3 regions of the Acidovorax sp. NN32 genome follow, and region 1 is predicted to be linked to each of the others. Evidence: predicted binding sites of a transcription regulator. Region 1 holds the regulator's gene; each other region holds the start of a gene.
The links. The regulator FNR, encoded in region 1, switches genes on or off when oxygen is low (the NO sensors DNR and NnrR bind a similar motif). The targets are predictions, from matches to a motif close to TTGATNNNNATCAA.
Positions count from the first base shown of each region.

Region 1 (5,918 bases):
AGGCAAGCCCACCAGCCGCTGCGCGGCGGCATTCGCGTGAAGGATGAGCAGGCTGGTCTCATCGACCAGCCAGACGGCCTCCTGTAAACCGTCGAGCCAGCCGTGGGACTGCGAAACGGTCACGACCCTGCCTCTTCGGGACCGGGGCTGACCGCACGCTCGAAAAAGTAACAGATACGCTGCCGCGGAGAGAGGTAGTCCAGCGCATCGCGCGGCAGTTGCGCAGGCTTGAGGCTGCGCCGGATACCCAGCTCGGGCACAGTTTCCAGGTCCAGGATGGGAGCCTCATCCTTGGGCACCCGGGAGTCATGGACGATGACCTTGGGCCGCAGCGGGCGCGAAGAGTTGACCGAGGCAACAATCGCATAGCGGTCGTTCACCAGCTGGACGATGGAGCCCGGCGGGTACACCCCCATCATGCGGATGAACGCCCCGAGCACCACGGAATCGAAGCGCGCCTTGAGCTGTGCAAAGATGACCGACAAAGCCTCGTGGGGTGTGAGCGCATCCACTCCATTGGCGGGATTGCACATGCGATCGTAGCGATTGACGAGGGCGAGCACCTGGCTCGCGCGCCCCAGATCGGACCCCGACAACCGCAGTGGAAACCCACTGCCATCGGCCATCTCATGGTGCCGAGCAACGGCGGTAATCACAGGTTCGGGCAGCCCCATGCGCGTGGCCAGTGTCACGGACTCAGCCACATGGGTCTCGTAACGCGTACGCTCCATCGGAATCATGGAGGGCGTAGGTTGCCTGAGATTCGGCGGCAGCTTGAGCTTACCCAGATCATGAATGAGCGCGGCAATGCCAAGGTCGTGCAGCTCGGCGCTTTTCATGCCCAACGCACGGCCCAGCAGCAAAGAGATCACCATCACGTTGATCGGGTGCAGGGCATTGCGCTCGCCCACACCTTCCGACAACAGCCGGATGACAGAATCACCGTTTTCCAGGAGTTCGGCCACGCAACCTGACACCAGCGTTTCGCCTTTGGTCCGGGCCTGGTCGGGGTGCTCCGAGACGACACGCTCCAGCGCCTGGTATTGCCGCGTGGCCTCCCCAAACCGCTGATTGCAGGCCGCCAGCGTCCGGTTCTGGGCCTCCAGCAATTCACGCCTGCGCTGCGCCTCTGGGTCCACCGTGGCAGTAGCTGTCGCAGCCTCAGGAGCACTCGAAGACGATGCCTTCATTTCCGGCACGCTCCAGGCTGCAGGCACGAGTTCCCTCAGTTCTGGATCGCTCTTTTTGGGAAAGTACCGCACCTCGGTGAGCCCCAGCTCACGCAAGGTGGCAATCTGCTCCGCTGCCGCCACACGAAAGCTGCTCACCGGGAACGGATGGTGCAACCAACCCACGTCGAGCTGGATGTACATGCCGACACGCAGTTGGCTGATGTCGATGAGGATGGAGGAGTTCACTTCAAGGCGTGTGAAACATGGCGACGTCAATGCCACCAATAGTTACACAGATTATCGCCAGATCGAGGGTCTTGTCGAAGGAGTGCGCCTGCGCCGCAGCGGCACGGCAACACTTGCCTTTCTCACCAAGGGCAAGCGTTGATCACCCTTGTATAGACATGGATTTACGAGGCCTCCCGAACCCCGTCGCACCGCAGCTTGCGAATCGGGGAACTGCTGGCTAGCGGCACCACAACGACGGTTTGTAGATCAGGTCCATCCAGAGTGCCCAGCTGGCCACTGCGCACAGCAAACCTCCTGCGATGCGCGTTCCCCAGTCCGCACGTTTCGCATTGACCCCTGCTTTCAGCCGAATCCACACCAAGGGCCCACCCACCAGCCACACACCACTGCCCAGGCCAAAAAGCGCCATGCTGAGCGCCCCTTCCAGAGGCCCTCCGCTCAGCGCAGCCACGAGCAGCGCGGAATAGAGCAGGCCACAGGGCATCAAGGCCCAAAGCCCACCAGCAACCAGAACCCCGCCTGGTGCACTGACCAGAGGCCGCACACGCGCCCATACGGTACGGCCCGCCTGCTCTACCCACAGGGGCTGGCGCGCCTGGATCACCATCATCAAACCCCACGCCATCACCGCAACATGCATCAGGGTCCACGCAGGGCGAAGTGCCACGGTTTGCTGGGTCAACCATGCCAGGCTGTCCATGGCCCATGCAGCCAAGCCACCCGCCACAGCGTACCCGGCCAAGCGGCCAGCATGAAAAGCGACGGCGCGCCGAATGACACCGCCACGGGGCACCCACTGCACTGTCTGCACCGTCGGGGGAGTTGCCTGTGGCTGCGCATCGCCACCGGCTGTGGACGCCATGCCCACACCGCCCTGCCCGATCAATGCCCCACAAGGCGCAGAACACATGACCAAACAATGGGACCCGCCAACGAGCCCCATCAGCAAGGCGGTTGAGGCGACCGTAGCAATCATGAGGATCAGATGATGCGCGAAAAACGGGCGCGGTTGCGGTCAGCCTGCAGGTAACGGTCAAAGACCATGGCAATGCCACGCACAAAGAACCAGCCCATGGCAGTGACCTCGACCCCATCGGGCCGCACCACCACAAGCCCCTGCTCGGCCATGGTTTCCAGTTGCGCCAGCTCCGCAGAGAAGTAGTGGCGAAAGTCGATCAACCACGCTTGCTCCATGGGCTCAAACAACAGCTCGCCTTGGCACATCAAGGCCATGATGACGGCGCGGCGCACAAGATCGTCGCGCGTCAGGGCCAACCCACGAACGACGGGCAGGCGCCCCTGATTCAGAAAATCGTAATACTCATCCAGGGTCTTGGCATTTTGGCTGTAGGTGGCTCCGACCCGGCCAATCGCAGACACCCCCAGGCCGATCAGGTCGCAATCAGGTTGCGTACTGTAGCCCTGGAAGTTGCGGTGCAGACGCCCCTGGCGCTTGGCGACTGCCAATGCATCCTCAGGCAATGCAAAGTGGTCCATGCCCACATACACGTACCCAGCATCCATGAAGGCGTCCAGCGAACGGGAGAGCATCGACACCTTGCCTGCAGCCGCTGGCAACTCGGCCGAAACAATACGGCGCTGAGGCTTGAAACGTTCTGGCAGATGGGCATACGCGTACAACGCGATACGGTCAGGCCGCAGCTGCGTAACCTGGGCCAGCGTGCGGTCAAACGACTCTGGCGTCTGCCGAGGCAGGCCGTAGATCAAATCCACATTGATGGATTCAAAACCCAGCGAACGTGCGGACTCCACCAGCGAAAACACCTGCTCGGCAGGCTGTATGCGGTGAACGGCCTTTTGAACCTCGGGATCGAAATCCTGCACCCCAAAGCTCAGTCGGTTGAACCCCAGTTCCGCCAGCACTGCAAGGCGGTCCGCATTGACGGTGCGAGGGTCCACCTCAATCGAATACTCCCCGCCCGGCGCCAACGAAAAGCTGCGTTTGAGCATGCCCATCAGCTCCCGCAAGCCCTCGTCCGATAGAAAAGTGGGCGTGCCACCACCCAGGTGAAGCTGACTCACCACCTGCCCCGTGCCGCAGTGTGCTGTGTGCAAGTCAATCTCGCGGCTCAAATACCGCAAATACACCTCTGCCCGATCATGGTGTTTGGTGATGATCTTGTTGCAGGCGCAGTAGTAACAAAGGGACTCGCAAAAGGGGATGTGCACGTACAAAGACAGCGGCAAGGCCTTCGTCATGGAGCCCAGCCTGCGCTGCTCCAAGGCAAGCGCGTAGTCGTCCTGCCCAAAGGCCTCGACGAAACGGTCAGCTGTTGGGTAAGAGGTATAACGGGGCCCTGGCACGTCGAAACGGCGCAGCAGCTCGGGCGAAACAGCGGTCATGGGCAAATTCCTTGCGTACACTTCGACTGTGCCGTAAGCTGCACTCCATGTCCTTGACCTGCATCAAGTGATGGGCCGGGACGAACAGCGACAATTTGATGCACATCAGTCGCCCACCCGCAACCAAAGGCCCAGCCTGTTAGGCATATGGGGCGATATGCTCAAACCTTACCCAGCCTCTGTGCCTATGAACCCGCTCACCATCAAAGTCGCCTGCTCCAACTGCAACCTGCGCGAGCTGTGCATGCCGGTGGGGCTGAGCGAGGAACAGCTGCAACGCATTGACGAGGTCGTTGCCGTTCGCCGCAAGATCAAACGCGGTGGAACCCTTTTCCGCAACGGCGAATCCTTCACCTCGCTCTATGCCATTCGAACCGGCTTCTTCAAAACATGTGTAGCCACCGAAGACGGGCGTGACCAGGTCACGGGTTTTCAGATGGCAGGCGAGATCATCGGCCTTGATGGCATCGTGAATGACCACCACACCTGCGATGCGGTGGCCCTGGAAGACGCGGAAGTCTGCGTCATGCCGTTTGACCGCATCGAAGAGCTGTCCCGCGAAGTCACCGCCTTGCAGCACCATGTGCACAAGATCATGAGCCGCGAGATTGTCCGCGAGCATGGCGTGATGCTGCTCTTGGGCAGCATGCGCGCTGAGGAGCGCCTGGCTGCGTTCCTGCTCAACCTGGTTCAGCGCCTGCACGCCCGGGGGTTCTCGCAGTCCGAGCTCGTGCTGCGCATGACCCGCGAAGAGATCGGTAGCTACCTGGGCCTCAAGCTCGAAACCGTGAGCCGCACCTTCTCCAAGTTTGTGGAAGAAGGCATTGTCGAGGTCAAGCAGCGCCATGTGCGCATCCTGGAGACCGAGGCCCTCAAGCGCATCGTGAACAACCAGCAAGCCTGCCACTGAACCTGCTGTGGTCTGCCATCCTGGCAGTCCTTACCACATTGACCTTAGCCAATAGGTGGCACTACCGCTCAAGGGCACGATGATGTCTTGCGGCAGTCATCGGGACGTTCGCCTTCGGGAACCGGGCAACGGTTAAGTTCAAACGGTGACATCGCCAGCAGCGTGGTCAACGCGCTGGATGCCATCGTGATCATCCAGAACGCAAAAAAGGCAAGCGTGTACACGCCCTGCCGTGACAATGCCAACGGCTGCCCAAACCAGTGCAGGTCTTGCGGATCCACCATCGCAAAAACCAGCATTTCCATCACACCGGCCATCAAAAAGGCCGGCCAGGCAATCCACATCACGCGTTGCATCCACATTGGTTTGTCTCCTGGTAAGGCCGTGCAGGCATGCCGCCCGGCCAGGTGGGTTCAGCGCGGCTGGTCCTGGACCGGGGTGGCAGCGTGGTTGCGGCCCTTCATGGCTGGCAACAGGCTTTTTTCTGGGGTGGCCAGTGTCTTGTTGATCTCGATGCCCTGGCGGTAATAATCTTCCGCGACTACAGGGTCGGGGCGCGATATCGCGAGCCACAGGGTCACAAACCCTGCAATGATCACGATCACGGGACCGGCGATGATCAGCCACACATGGCCAAACCTCCACCAGGGTGCAGCGGCAGAAGGGGCAGTGCCGAGGGCGGAACTGGATGGCATGGTGCTTACTCCTCAAAAATTATCTTGCTCAAAGCAAGACCCGCGAAGGTCTTGCACCCGGGCGCGCGCTGCGTTATCGCGGCACCAGAAACACGGATTTCTCGCTCACATGGGCGTCCGCGCTCAAAGCCTGGACATCGAACTGCACGGCATGTGATCCTGAAGGGGCTGATCCATAGGGTATCTGCAAACGGACGGCCACCCACCGGGACTCCGCCGCACCGATGTCCACCTCGGCATCAGAAGCGACTTCCAGCCCTTCAAGGCCACGCACACTGATGCGATAGCGCTGGGGGCCTTCAGTGGCGTTCATGATCTGCAGGCGGTAGATGTTCTCCAGCTTTCCACCCGCCACGATGCGCGACAGCGCCGCCCGATCACGCACCACATCCACCTTCAAGGGCGTGCGTGTGACAAGGCTGGCCATCATGCCTACGCACAGGGCCACCAGGACCGCGCTGTATATCAGCACACGCGGCCGCAGCACGCGGCGCAGGATCTGCGACTGACTCCACCGTTTGGCCACGC
Region 1 covers NZ_CP199679.1:2,058,817-2,064,734, reverse strand. The annotation lists gene ACT89O_RS09565 (EAL domain-containing protein) at 1-123, opposite strand, end outside; gene ACT89O_RS09560 (HD-GYP domain-containing protein) at 120-1,418, opposite strand; gene ACT89O_RS09555 (hypothetical protein) at 1,429-1,560, shown strand; gene ACT89O_RS09550 (sulfite exporter TauE/SafE family protein) at 1,639-2,397, opposite strand; gene hemN (oxygen-independent coproporphyrinogen III oxidase) at 2,403-3,785, opposite strand; gene fnr (fumarate/nitrate reduction transcriptional regulator Fnr) at 3,973-4,695, shown strand; gene ACT89O_RS09535 (hypothetical protein) at 4,764-5,057, opposite strand; gene ACT89O_RS09530 (FixH family protein) at 5,109-5,390, opposite strand; gene ccoG (cytochrome c oxidase accessory protein CcoG) at 5,464-5,918, opposite strand, start outside.

Region 2 (5,918 bases), 470 kb from region 1:
GGCATCACGCGTGAAGACCAGGACAAGCTGGCGGTGGAAAGCCACAACCGCGCCGAACGCGCCACGCAAAACGGCGTGTTCAAAGACCAGATCGTCCCCGTCACGCTCAAGAGCAAGAAGGGCGACGTGTTGTACGCCACCGACGAGCACTTCCGCCCCGGCGCCACGATGGACGACCTGGCCAAGCTCAAGCCCGTGTTCATCAAGGAAAACGGCACGGTGACGGCCGGCAACGCCTCGGGCATCAACGACGCTGCCGCCGCCGTGGTGCTGATGGAAGCCGGTGCCGCCAAGGCCCGCGGCGCCAAGCCCCTGGCACGCCTGGTGGCCTACGCCCACGCAGGCGTGGACCCCAAGTACATGGGCATCGGCCCCGTGCCTGCCACGCAGCTGGCGCTGAAAAAGGCGGGCCTCACCGTCAACGACCTGGACGTGATCGAAGCCAACGAAGCCTTTGCCGCCCAGGCCTGCGCAGTGACCAAGGACCTGGGCCTGGACCCTGCCAAGGTCAACCCCAATGGCTCGGGTATTTCGCTGGGCCACCCCATTGGCGCGACCGGCGCGCTCATCACCGTGAAGGCCATCCACGAGCTGCAACGCATCCAGGGCCGCTACGCGCTGGTGACGATGTGCATCGGCGGTGGTCAGGGCATTGCAGCGATTTTTGAACGCATCTGACCTCCCTGCGGGTGGGAACACTGCCATCGCCACCCGCGATGCTGCCACCTGCCATTGGCAAGGCGGGCGCCTCCGGTCATCAGCGATCATTGGCGCCCGCTGACCCAGATCAGCCAGGTGGCGTGTGCCCAGCCACCGCCTGCACATTCCATGAACCGACGGAGACAAACCACACCATGATTCGCACCCTGCTTTCCTTCACTGCGATCGCTTTTGCCGTGGGCACCACCGCGCACGCCCAGGCACCCGCACCGGCTGCGGCCTACCCCACCAAGCCCATCCGCCTGATCGTGCCCTTCCCGCCCGGCGGCGGCACCGACATCCTCTCGCGCCTGGTGGCCACCAAGCTCACCGAAAGCGCCAAGTGGACCGTGGTGGCCGACAACAAGGCCGGCGCGGGCGGCACCATCGGCATTGGCGAAGCTGTCAAGGCCGCGCCCACGGGCTATGACCTGGTGATGGGCCAGAAGGACAACCTCGTGATTGGCCCCTGGCTGTACAAAAACCTGCCCTGGGACCCCACCAAGGACCTGACCGCCATCGCCCACGTGGCCTACACGCCCGTGGTCATCGCCACCAGCGTCAACTCCAAGTACAAAACGCTGGCCGACGTGGTGGCCGCCGCCAAGGCCTCGCCCGGCACCATCACCTATGGCTCGCCCGGCAACGGCACCTCCATCCACCTGGCAGGTGACCTGTTCGAGAAGGCCGCAGGCGTCAAGCTGAGCCACATCCCGTACAAAGGATCGAACCCCGCGTTGATGGATGCGCTGGCGGGCAACGTGGACCTGCTGGTCTCGTCCCTGCCCTCTGCCATGGGCCAGATCAAGGCAGGCAAGCTGCGTCCGCTGGCCGTCACGTCGGCCAAGCGCAGCTCGTCGCTGCCCGAAGTGCCCACCGTGGCCGAGTCGGGCTTCAAGGACTTTGATGTGAGCACCTGGTACGGCGTGTTTGCCCCAGCCGGTACACCCGCCGCCGTGGTGACCACCGTGAACGCTGAAATCAACAAGCTGCTGGCCACGCCCGACATGAAGGCCGCCATCCAGGCCCAGGGCGCCGAGCCCGAAGCCATGTCGCCCGCACAGTTTGGCACCCTGCTCAAGACCGACTACGCCAAGTGGAAGGGCATCGTGGAAGCCTCCGGCGCAAAGATTGAGTGACCCCCTGAGGCGCTTCGCGCCTTCCCCCTGAAGGGGGACGCACCCGGTGGCCTGGCGGAGCCAGATCCACGGGTGCACTGGTGGGAGGCGCGCCTGTTCCGCGAGCTGTGGGAAGCGGATGCGCAGCGTTATCGAGAACTGCCATGAAAAACGGCCCCGTAAGGAGCCGTTTTTTTAAGGAGCAACGCCCTCAGTCGCGCACCACCAGCACGGGGATGTGCACTACACCCAGCACGCGCTGCGTGACGCTGCCCAGCACCAGCTTTTCAAGGCCGCGCCGACCGTGGGAACCCATCACGATGAGGTCGGCGCCTGTGCTCTCCAGCGCGCGCAGGATGCCGTCGTGCACGGCATGGCCTTCGCCCACCACGGTGGTCACAGCCACACCGGCTTCGGCCATGGCTTTGCGCGTGGCTTCCAGGGCCGCGTTGGCTTCGGAGGTAGCGGCATTGATGTACTGCGCCTGGCCATACGCAAAATCGGCCCCCACGCCGGTGAAGGGATAGGGGTCTACCACATAGACCGCCGTCACGGCGCTGCCAAAGGTCTTGGCCAGCCCGGCCGCCTTGGACACGGCCAGCATCGAGGTGTTGGAACCATCGACTGGAACCAGAATGTGCTTGAACATGGTGCTCTCCTTGGGTTGATGGGTGAGTCAAGCTTGTGGCCCGACTTCTTGAACCAGAGTGTGAACCGCCACCATACCCCGCATCTTGATTCGCATCAAATCGGCTTCACACATGCGCTGCTGCAGGCGCTTGTGTTCAGGCTGCCGGGGTCTGCCCCACCACGTCCGCCCCCTGAAAGTTGCCTCGGCGGCAGGTGACCACCAGGGTGTCGCGGTACCCGCCTTCGGCCAACGGCTGAATGGGGGTGGACTCGTGGATCATGCGGGCATCGTCCAGCAGCAGCAAAGACCACGGCTCGGTCAGCGTAAAGCGCTGGCCGCTCGGGCCTGCGGCCTCGAACACGCGCGTCTCGCCGCCCTTGACGCCCTCGCGCCCCACCAGGAAGACGGCCACCAGGTCCACGCCATCGCGGTGCGCCCCCTCGGGCGTGGGCCGGCCAATGCCGTCGGTGGTGTCGATGCGGAACTGGTGCGCCTCGATGAACCAGGGCACGGGCGCCTCGGACGGAGCAAACACGGCATCGGACACCCCGGCCAGCGCAGCCAGCAGCTGCTGCCACACCGGCTGGGCCACGGTGGCAGCCTCCATGGGCGCAAACCAGCGCTCCATGCCGCCATGCAGCGCGTTGTATTCCACAGGTTGCCAGTGCGCCCGGTGCGGTGCCTGCTGCAGTTGCCCGCCCTGCACCACAAAACACGCATGGCGGCGGCGCCGGTAGCGGCCACCGTCCTTCAGAAAATCATCGGGCGGCAACGCCGCCCAGTCGCCATTCAGGGCCATCAGCGACGAAAGATCGCAGCCCACCCAGCGGGCCACATCGGCAGGCGACAAAACGGCGTAGCCCGCCTTGCGGAGCTGGCTCGCCACATCGGAGGGAGCCGTGAACGGAGGAGAAAAAGTGACTTGGGCCATAGAAGCCCGAGCTTAACCGCTGGCGCCGCAGGTCTTCTGCGGTGGCTCAAGCAAGGTGCGGCAGGGCCTGCACCTGCTTGGCACCCCGCAGTGCTGCGATCGGCCTTCCCCCTCAGTCGTTAGCCGTTAGCCATCAATCGCGGTTGCCGTGGCCCTTGCCGTTGCCATGGCCGCGCCCCCGGTCCTGGTCACGGTCGTGCTTGCCACCGTGGCGTTGGTCGTCGTCCCAGCGGCGGTCATCGCGGCCGTGGGCACGGGGTGGAGGGCCACGGCGTGGTGGTGGCTCCTGCACAAAATACACCGGCTGGTTGCAGGCGTTGTAGCGGCCACAGTGTTTGCCCCAGTTCTTGGCATGGCCGGGCGGCACATACAGGTAGATGGGTGCCCGTGGCACCACCACCGCCGGGCGGTGGATGATGACCGGCTCGGCGTAGATCAGCGGCGGTGGTGGCGCATTGCCGATGTTGATGCGGCCGTACACGCCGGGCGCCAGTTCGCCGCCCACGGTGGCGTTGACATAGGCCTGCGCGTGGGCGCCGCCAGCGGCTGCCAGCAGCAGCGCGGCCATCGCGCCAGACAGGAGAAGACGGAGTGAGTGCATCGTGGTCATGGTGGTGTTTTTCATGGGGGACTCCTTGTTTTTGCCACCCGGAGCCGCCACCCGTTGGGCGGCTGCGGTAGGCTGGCCCTGGTTTGTAACAAGGCCTGCCACACCCTACACCGCGCAAGGTGCACAGGATGTAAGGAAATGGCGACAGAACCCCTTGCCGGCCTCGCAGCGGTCAATTTTACAAGCAAAATTTGCTTCTAGCGCTTACCTATCAAGCGCTAGCAGCTATCAAAACAGAAGCACCCTCCAACAACAGACGGCCCTACACCACCGCCCCTGCCGGCGCCTCCCGCAGTGCGCTGGCAGGTCCGGGCCGCCCAAACAGGTAGCCCTGCCACATGTGGCAGCCCAGGCTGGCCAGCATGTCGCGCTGCTCGCAGGTTTCCACGCCTTCGGCAATCACGCCCAGGTCCAGGCTCTGGGCCAGGGTGACGATGGTGCGGGCAATGCTGGCATCGTTGGCGTCGGTGAGCAGGTCGCGCACAAAACTCTGGTCGATCTTGAGCTGGTCCAGCGGCAGGCGTTTGAGGTAGCTCAGGGACGAGTACCCGGTGCCGAAGTCGTCGAGCGAAAACCCCAGGCCCAGCGCCCGCAGCGTGGTCATGCGCTCGATCGTGTCCTCCACGTCGTCAAGCAGCAGGGTCTCGGTCAGCTCCAGCTTCAGGCGCTGCGGGTTGGCCCCCGTCTCTTCAAGCACGCCCAGCACCTCGTCCACAAAGTGCGGGTGGCGGAACTGGCGCGCGCTCACGTTGACGGCCAAGGTCCAGGGGGCGGTGGCCGGGTCTTTTTCCCACTCCACCAGCTGCAGACAGGCAGTGCGCAATATCCACGCCCCCAGCGGCACGATGAGGCCCGAGGCCTCGGCCACCGGAATGAACTCGGCCGGCGACACCAGCCCCCGCTGCGGGTGCTGCCAGCGCACCAGCGCCTCGGCCCCCACCATGCCGTGGGCTTGGCTGATCTGGGCCTGGTAGTGCAGCAGGAACTGGCCGTCACGCAAGGCCTCGCGCATCCCGGACTCCAGGGCCGTGCGCGCCGTGACGGCGGCCTGTGTGCGCGGATCAAAGAACCGCATCGTGTTGCGCCCGGCACCCTTGGCCTGGTACATGGCCATGTCGCCCCGCTTGAGCAGTTCGTCCACTGAGCCCTGCGCATCGGCATACAGCGCCACGCCGATGCTGCACGAGCTGTGGTACGTGTGCCCCCCGAGCGGATAGCCTTGCGCCAATGCGAGCAGCACCGCGCGCCCCACGGTTTCTGCCTGGGCGGCGGCTTCGTGGGCCTGTGGGCTCAGCCCCTCGATCAGCAGCACAAATTCGTCGCCCCCCAGCCGCGCCACGGTGTCGCCGCTGCGCACACAGCCGCCCAGGCGGGCCGCCACCTGGCGCAAGAGCTGGTCACCAAACTCGTGGCCCTGCGTATCGTTCAGATCCTTGAAGTTGTCCAGGTCCACAAACAGCAGCGCCCCGCCCGCACCGGAGCGCGCCGAGGTGGCCAGGCTGTGCTGCAGGCGGTCGTTCATGAGGCGGCGGTTGGGCAGACCGGTGAGCGGGTCGTAGAACGCGAGCAGGCGGATCTCCTCCTCGGCCGCCTTGCGGTGCGAGATGTCGGTCAGCGTGCCCACATAGTGCGTGACCTCGCCTTGTGCAGAACGCACAGCCGTCACCGTGATCCACGCGGGGTACACCTCGCCGTTCTTGCGCCGGTTCCACACTTCGCCCTGCCAGGCACCGGTGCTGCGCAGCGCACTGTGCAGGCCTTCGTAAAACTGCGCATCGTGGCGGCCAGACTGCAGCAATGCGGGGGTCTGGCCCACGAGCTCCTCCACCGTATACCCCGTGAGGCGTGCATACGACTGGTTGGCCTTGAGGATGCGCTGGTCCGGCCCCGTCACCACCATGCCCTCGAAGGACTCGAACACGGACGCCG
Region 2 covers NZ_CP199679.1:2,529,577-2,535,494, reverse strand. The annotation lists gene bktB (beta-ketothiolase BktB) at 1-678, shown strand, start outside; gene ACT89O_RS11880 (tripartite tricarboxylate transporter substrate binding protein) at 855-1,838, shown strand; gene ACT89O_RS11875 (universal stress protein) at 2,029-2,466, opposite strand; gene ACT89O_RS11870 (2OG-Fe dioxygenase family protein) at 2,603-3,379, opposite strand; gene ACT89O_RS11865 (hypothetical protein) at 3,513-4,004, opposite strand; gene ACT89O_RS11860 (EAL domain-containing protein) at 4,252-5,918, opposite strand, start outside.
Region 2: a site for FNR is predicted at 2,552-2,565, ahead of ACT89O_RS11875 (universal stress protein). Genes of this name have one in related genera too.

Region 3 (5,918 bases), 2.6 Mb from region 1:
TCCACCGCGATCTGCCGCGTGGGCGACGCACCGCAGCCGTGGCCCACCTTGAATGTGGCCTTGTAGCCTGCGCCCGCCGGGGCGACCTGGTATTCGAGCACCACATGGGCGGATGCAGAGCCAAAAAGGCCTCCTGCGCCTGACAGCAAAGCGATTAAAGCTATCTTTTTCATAGTATTCAGAGACATGGGATGTATTCCTTTCAGAGACTGACCTTGAGCTCAGCGAGGTAAGTGCGCTGCGGGTAGGGGTGGAAGTTCCAGAACTGGTAGTTGTTCAGGTTGTCGATGCCCACGGCCGCGCTGACCTGCTTGGTGATCTGGTAGCGCACGCGCACGTCAGTGGTGAAGTAGCGGCTGGCGCCCTGGTAGGCAAAACCGTTCACGTCGGTGTTATCCAGCGTGCTGTACTGCCTGCCGCTGTAGCGCGCGCCCAGGGTGTACGACCACTTGTCATCCGGCCGGTACGTGGCCACGGCGCTGGCGCGCCACTCGGGGATGCGCGGCTGCCACTTGCCCACGCTGGCGGGGAACTTGTCGTTGCGAGTGATCTTGGAGTCCGTCCAGGTCAGGCTGCTGCCCAGCTCCAGCCCGCGCATGAAGACATTGGTTGCCTGGTACGACAGTTCCAAGCCCTTGGTGAGGATGGCGTCCACGTTCTGCACGTTGGTCACGTTGGGTGTGACGAGCACATTGGTCTGGGAATACAACGCGTCTTTCGTGCGCTCAAAGAACGCTGTGAGGCGCAGCAAACCGTTGCCCATGTCGCGCTCGGCGGTCAGCTCGGTGGTCCAGCTTTTTTCAGGCTTCAGGTTCGGGTCGTTGTTGATGAGCGTGCCGCTGCCGCTGATGCCGCCCTGGTACAGCTCGGCCACGGTGGGCATGCGCACCGCGCGGCCAGTGGAGGCCTTGAGCACCCACAGGTCGTTGGCCTGGTAAGCCACCGCAGCCTTGGGCGAGAAGTAGGTTTCGTTGCGCTCGGGGTGGCTCACGGTGGTGGTGGCATTGCCGGTCTGGCCGTTGCTGGCGCTCCAGCGCTCGGCGCGGGCGCCCAGAACGGCCTTCCACTTCGGCGCAATCTTCCAGGTGTCTTGCGCCCACAAGCCAATGAGCTGGGTGTCGCCGTTGAAGGCCTGGTTGCGGGCGCCTGCATCACCGCTGATCCAGTTCGTCGTGGCGTTCTCCACGGTGCGCAGCTGGTAGCTGTCGCGCTGCAGGCCAAAGTCCACGATGTGCGCGCCCTGCACCCCATCGGGCCGCCAGGTGCCTTTGGCGGCCAGCGTGTTCCAGCCCGTGCCCTTGTTGTTGACGATGCGCCCTGCCCCGCCGTTGAGCGCTGCAGGCAGCGCGACGGTGGCAGCGCGCAGGGTGTCGGTCTGGTAGTCGTACAGGCTGGCGGCCACTTCCCAGTCAAACACGCCCTGCGTGCGGCTCTTGAGCGACAGGCCGTGCATGAAATGCGTGAGGTCTTCGTTGGACACATTGAAGTCCGTAGGCGCGAGCGCAAACGAGCGGCCATTGATGTTGACCGTGCCGCCGTACACCGCATTGCCGTTGGCGTCGCGCAGGTAGCTGGTGGGCCGCCCCTCGGATGCGTTGTGCCACCAGCCAAAGGTGTAGGCGGCGCGCACGGTGGGCGAGAAGTCGTAGGCGATCTTGGCCTTGATGTGGTCTTGCTGCGTGTGGTACTGGGTGGCAGTGCCCAGCAGGTACCAAGGCTGGTTGCTGCGGTTGTTGCCCAGCACCGCGCCCGTCACCGGCGTGCCTGCATTGCCCACGGCGCCTGCAGACACAAGGCGCGTGGGGAAGGTGAGCGGCTGGCCCTCGCTGTCGGTCTTGTTGAAGTTGAGGAACCAGGACCAGTCGCCGTTCTTGTTGCCGACGGACGCGCTGACCTGCTTGCCCGCGTAAGTGGCATTGGTGTTGTAGAGGTCAAAGGGCTGGTGCTGGTAGCTGACCTGACCGTGGGCTTCAAACTTCGTCGGCATGCGCGTGACGTAATCCACCACCGCGCCCACCGAGTTGCCTGCGTAGGCGGCCGAAAACGGGCCGTAGAGCACGTCCACGCGCTCGATCTCCTCGGGCGTGACCAGCATCCAGCGCGGCGCGTTGGTGGGGCCGTTGCCGAGGTAATTGCTCAGCAGAATGCCGTCGGCAAACACCATGGAGCGTGCCGGGTTGCCCGTGCCCGAGGCGCGCGTGGATAGCACGGCGTGGTTGTAGTCGCCGATGTAGCGCTTGCGCACCAGCAGGCTGGGCAGGTACTTGAGGGCGTCTTCGCTGTCGGTGGCGTTGATCGAATGCTCGATCTGCTCGCGCGTCACGCCCTCGATGGTGGTGGGAATCTGCGTGGGCAGCGAGGTGGGCTGGCCGCCGCTGATGGTGACCACGCCCAGTTCCTTGACGGGGGCATTGCTGTTGCCAGTGCTGTCGGCGGTCTGGGCCAACGCGGAAACGCCCACGCAGAGTGCGAGGGGAAAGGCACTGGCCACGGCCAGCGCCATGCGACTTTTGCGCATGGGAACTCCTGAATTTCGAGCCAAATAGGCTGCCAGCGCTTATCCATCAAGCGCAAACAGCTATTAAAAATATAGCAATTTCAGGAGAAGGCGGGGGGCCCACGCGGCGGCAGCGGCGCGGCGGTGCGCGCAGCAATGTGAGCGGCAGGAATGGGGCGCAGGGCATGCGCCAGGGGGTGGACCACAGGCAGCTGGGCCTGCGACACGGGAGGCGGAGCGCCGACATGCGCGCACAGGGGGCAGTCCAGCGTGTGGCTGGACATCTCCTTGGCGCCGTCATCGGTCTTGACCAGCAGCTTGATGGCGCCCGAGCCCGAACAGATCAGTTCCATCGCCTGCGGATTGACCAGCGGCGACGCTACCGCCACGCCGATGGACAACACAAACCACGCCAGCACAAGGCGGGCGAGCCAGCGAAGGCTGCGAATGGTTTGCAGGGAGGGCATGGGTGCGAATTGTAGGGGGCCTGGGTGCGCACCCCTTGACCGGGGTCATCTGCGCGACGGACTGCGCCCCCGCCCCCACCTAGGATGCGTGCTGCATTCACCACCACAACGGAGACGCCACCATGCTCACACTCTGCGGCTTTTCGGCCAGCAACTACTACAACAAGATCAAACTCGCCTTGCTCGAAAAGGGCCTGCCCTTCACCGAAGAACTGGCCTGGGTGGGCGAGACCGACCGCAGCGCCAGCCCGCTGGGCAAGGTGCCCTACCTGCGCACGCCCGAGGGGCCGCTGTGCGAATCGGCCGTGATGGCGGACTACATCGAGGCAGCCCACCCACAGCCAGCGCTGATCCCCGCCAACCCCTACCAGGCCGCCAAGGTGCGCGAGCTGATCACCTTTCTGGAGTTGCATCTGGAGCTGGTGGCTCGCAACCTGTATCCCCAGGCGTTTTTTGGCGGAACCGTGAGCGACACCGCCAAGGAAAAAGTGGGAGCGCAGCTTGAGAAAAACATTGCCGCCTTCGGTCAGCTTGCGAAGTTCAGCCCCTACGTGGGCGGCGACGCCTTCACCCTGGCCGACTGCGCCGCCATCGTGCACCTGCCGCTGGTCAGCTCGGCCACCAAGATCATCTACGGCCGCGACTACCTGGCCGATCTGCCTGTGCGCGAGTACCTCACGCGCATGGCAGAGCGCCCCCACGTGCAGCGCGTGAACGCCGATCGCAAGACCAACACCGCTGAAATGCTGGCGCGGCCGCCCAAGCGCTAAGACCCTGTTCTAAACCCGCCCCCAGGCGCTGGGTCTTCATCCCTTGACCTTGGTCAACCGAGGTCATCGCGCACAAGCGCACCATGCAGGTATCCGATCACCCTTGAGGAGACACCGCATGGACAAGACCCAGGCCGCCCCATTCCGCCAACAATTGCTGGCCCAGCAATCCGAGCTGCTGGCCCAGTTGGCCGCGCAGCGCGGGGGCGTCATCGGCCGCGCCGAGGCCGCTGCCGACCACTTTGGTCAGCCCGAGGACCCGCGTGCCCAGCTCGCCACCGAGCGTGAACTGGAGTTTGCGCTGGACGAGCGCGAAACCACCCACCTGGCCGCCGTGGAAGCCGCTTTGGCCCGCATTGAAGCGGGTACGTACGGCGAATGCACAGACTGTGGCACCCACATCACCGCCGCACGCCTGCACGCCACCCCCGAGGCCGCACGCTGCGTGCATTGCCAGGAAAAGGCCGAGCAACACCGCCGTGCTGCGTGAGTTCGCTCACGCATTCAGGCCCCTTTTCCCTTCTTTCCCCGTTTTTTTCGTCACTTCAAGAAAGCCGATTCATGAGCACTTTTCACGCAGTAGTCTGGATGGACCAGTCCGAAGCCCACGTGGTGATGTTCGACCGCGAGCATGCCGAGGCCCAGCGCATCAAGTCCCGCAGCCACCACAAGCACCAGGGCAAAGCCGACGACCTCACCGCTTTCTTTGCCGACGTCGCCCAGGCCTTGGCCGACACGCGTGAAGTGCTGCTGGCTGGCCCGGGCCTGGTACGCAACCAGTTCCGCGACTGGGCGGCTAAGCACCATGCTGCGGTGGCCGATGTGGTGGTGGACTCTGTGGCTGCAGACCACCCGACCGACGCCCAACTGGTGGCCATGGCGCGCCAGTATTTCAAGAAATTTGACAACATGGCCGCCGACCCGTCGGTCGCCTGACAGGCCTCCAGGCCGCGCCCGCAGCGCAGCCTTGGCTGCTATCCTTTGCGGGATGCGCAGCCTCTTTCACCTCGCCTTTCACGTCACCGACCTGGATGCCGCGCGCCGCTTTTATGGCGGCGTGCTGGGCTGCCAGGAAGGCCGAAGCACCGATACCTGGGTGGACTTCGATTTTTTTGGCCACCAGATCTCGTTGCACTTGGGCACCCCGTTTGCCAGTGCCCGCACCGGCCATGTGGGCGACCACCTGGTACCCATGCCGCACTTTGGCGCCATCATGGAATTGCCCGACTGGCATGCGCTGGCCGCACGGCTGAAGGCCGCCGGCACCGCCTTCGTGCTGGAGCCGCAGGTGCGCTTTGAAGGCCAGCCCGGCGAACAGTGGACGATGTTCTTCCACGACCCCAGCGGCAATCCGATCGAGATCAAGGGCTTTCGCTCACTGGACGCGGTGTACGCATCGTGAGCTACACCTTCGCGTCCGCCACCATCCTGCTCCTGCTGATCACCGATCCGCTCGGCAACATCCCCATCTTTGCCAACGCCCTGCGCGGCGTGGCGCCCGAGCGCCGGGCGCGGGTGATCCTGCGGGAGGTGCTGATTGCGTTTGCGCTGCTGCTGGTGTTTCTGTTTTTCGGGGCGCAGTTTCTGCAGGTGATGAACCTGAGCGATTTGTCGTTGCAGATTGCGGGTGCGGTGGTGCTGTTTCTGATCGCGCTGCGCATGATTTTTCCGTCGGCTGACGGCCCACAGGCGGAGCTGCCGGGCGAACCCTTGATCGTGCCGCTGGCCATCCCTGCCTTGGCGGGCCCATCAGCGCTCGCCACTGTCATGCTGCTGGTGGCCCAGGCGCCGGAACGCCGCTGGGAATGGGTGGGCGCGCTGTGCGTCACCATGGCCGTGTGCGCCGTGGTGTTGCTGATGGCAGAACGCATCCAGCGCCTGGTGGGCGAACGCGTGGTGATGGCGTTTGAACGCCTGATGGGCCTGATCCTGGTCGCCATCTCGGTAGAGATGCTGATCCGGGGAATCAAGCAGCTCGCGCAGCAGCTGTAGCAGCCCCGCGCACGCAAAACTGATGGAGGGCGGGCCAGAGCCGCCCCCGGAGCACTGGCATGCGCCCGCAACTGCAGAGCGCAACCGGTGTGCGGTCTCAACGGCGTTGCAGCAGCGGGATCGAACCCAGTGCGAACACCGAGTTGGGCACGCCCACCCGCGCCATCAAGGGGCGTGGCTTGGCGCTCAGCT
Region 3 covers NZ_CP199679.1:4,799,758-4,805,675, forward strand. The annotation lists gene ACT89O_RS22125 (YcnI family copper-binding membrane protein) at 1-188, opposite strand, end outside; gene ACT89O_RS22130 (TonB-dependent receptor) at 203-2,518, opposite strand; gene ACT89O_RS22135 (DUF2946 family protein) at 2,599-2,964, opposite strand; gene ACT89O_RS22140 (glutathione S-transferase) at 3,087-3,734, shown strand; gene ACT89O_RS22145 (TraR/DksA family transcriptional regulator) at 3,853-4,224, shown strand; gene ACT89O_RS22150 (hypothetical protein) at 4,296-4,670, shown strand; gene ACT89O_RS22155 (VOC family protein) at 4,723-5,136, shown strand; gene ACT89O_RS22160 (MarC family protein) at 5,133-5,726, shown strand; gene ACT89O_RS22165 (Rrf2 family transcriptional regulator) at 5,824-5,918, opposite strand, start outside.
Region 3: a site for FNR is predicted at 3,778-3,791, ahead of ACT89O_RS22145 (TraR/DksA family transcriptional regulator). Genes of this name have one in related genera too.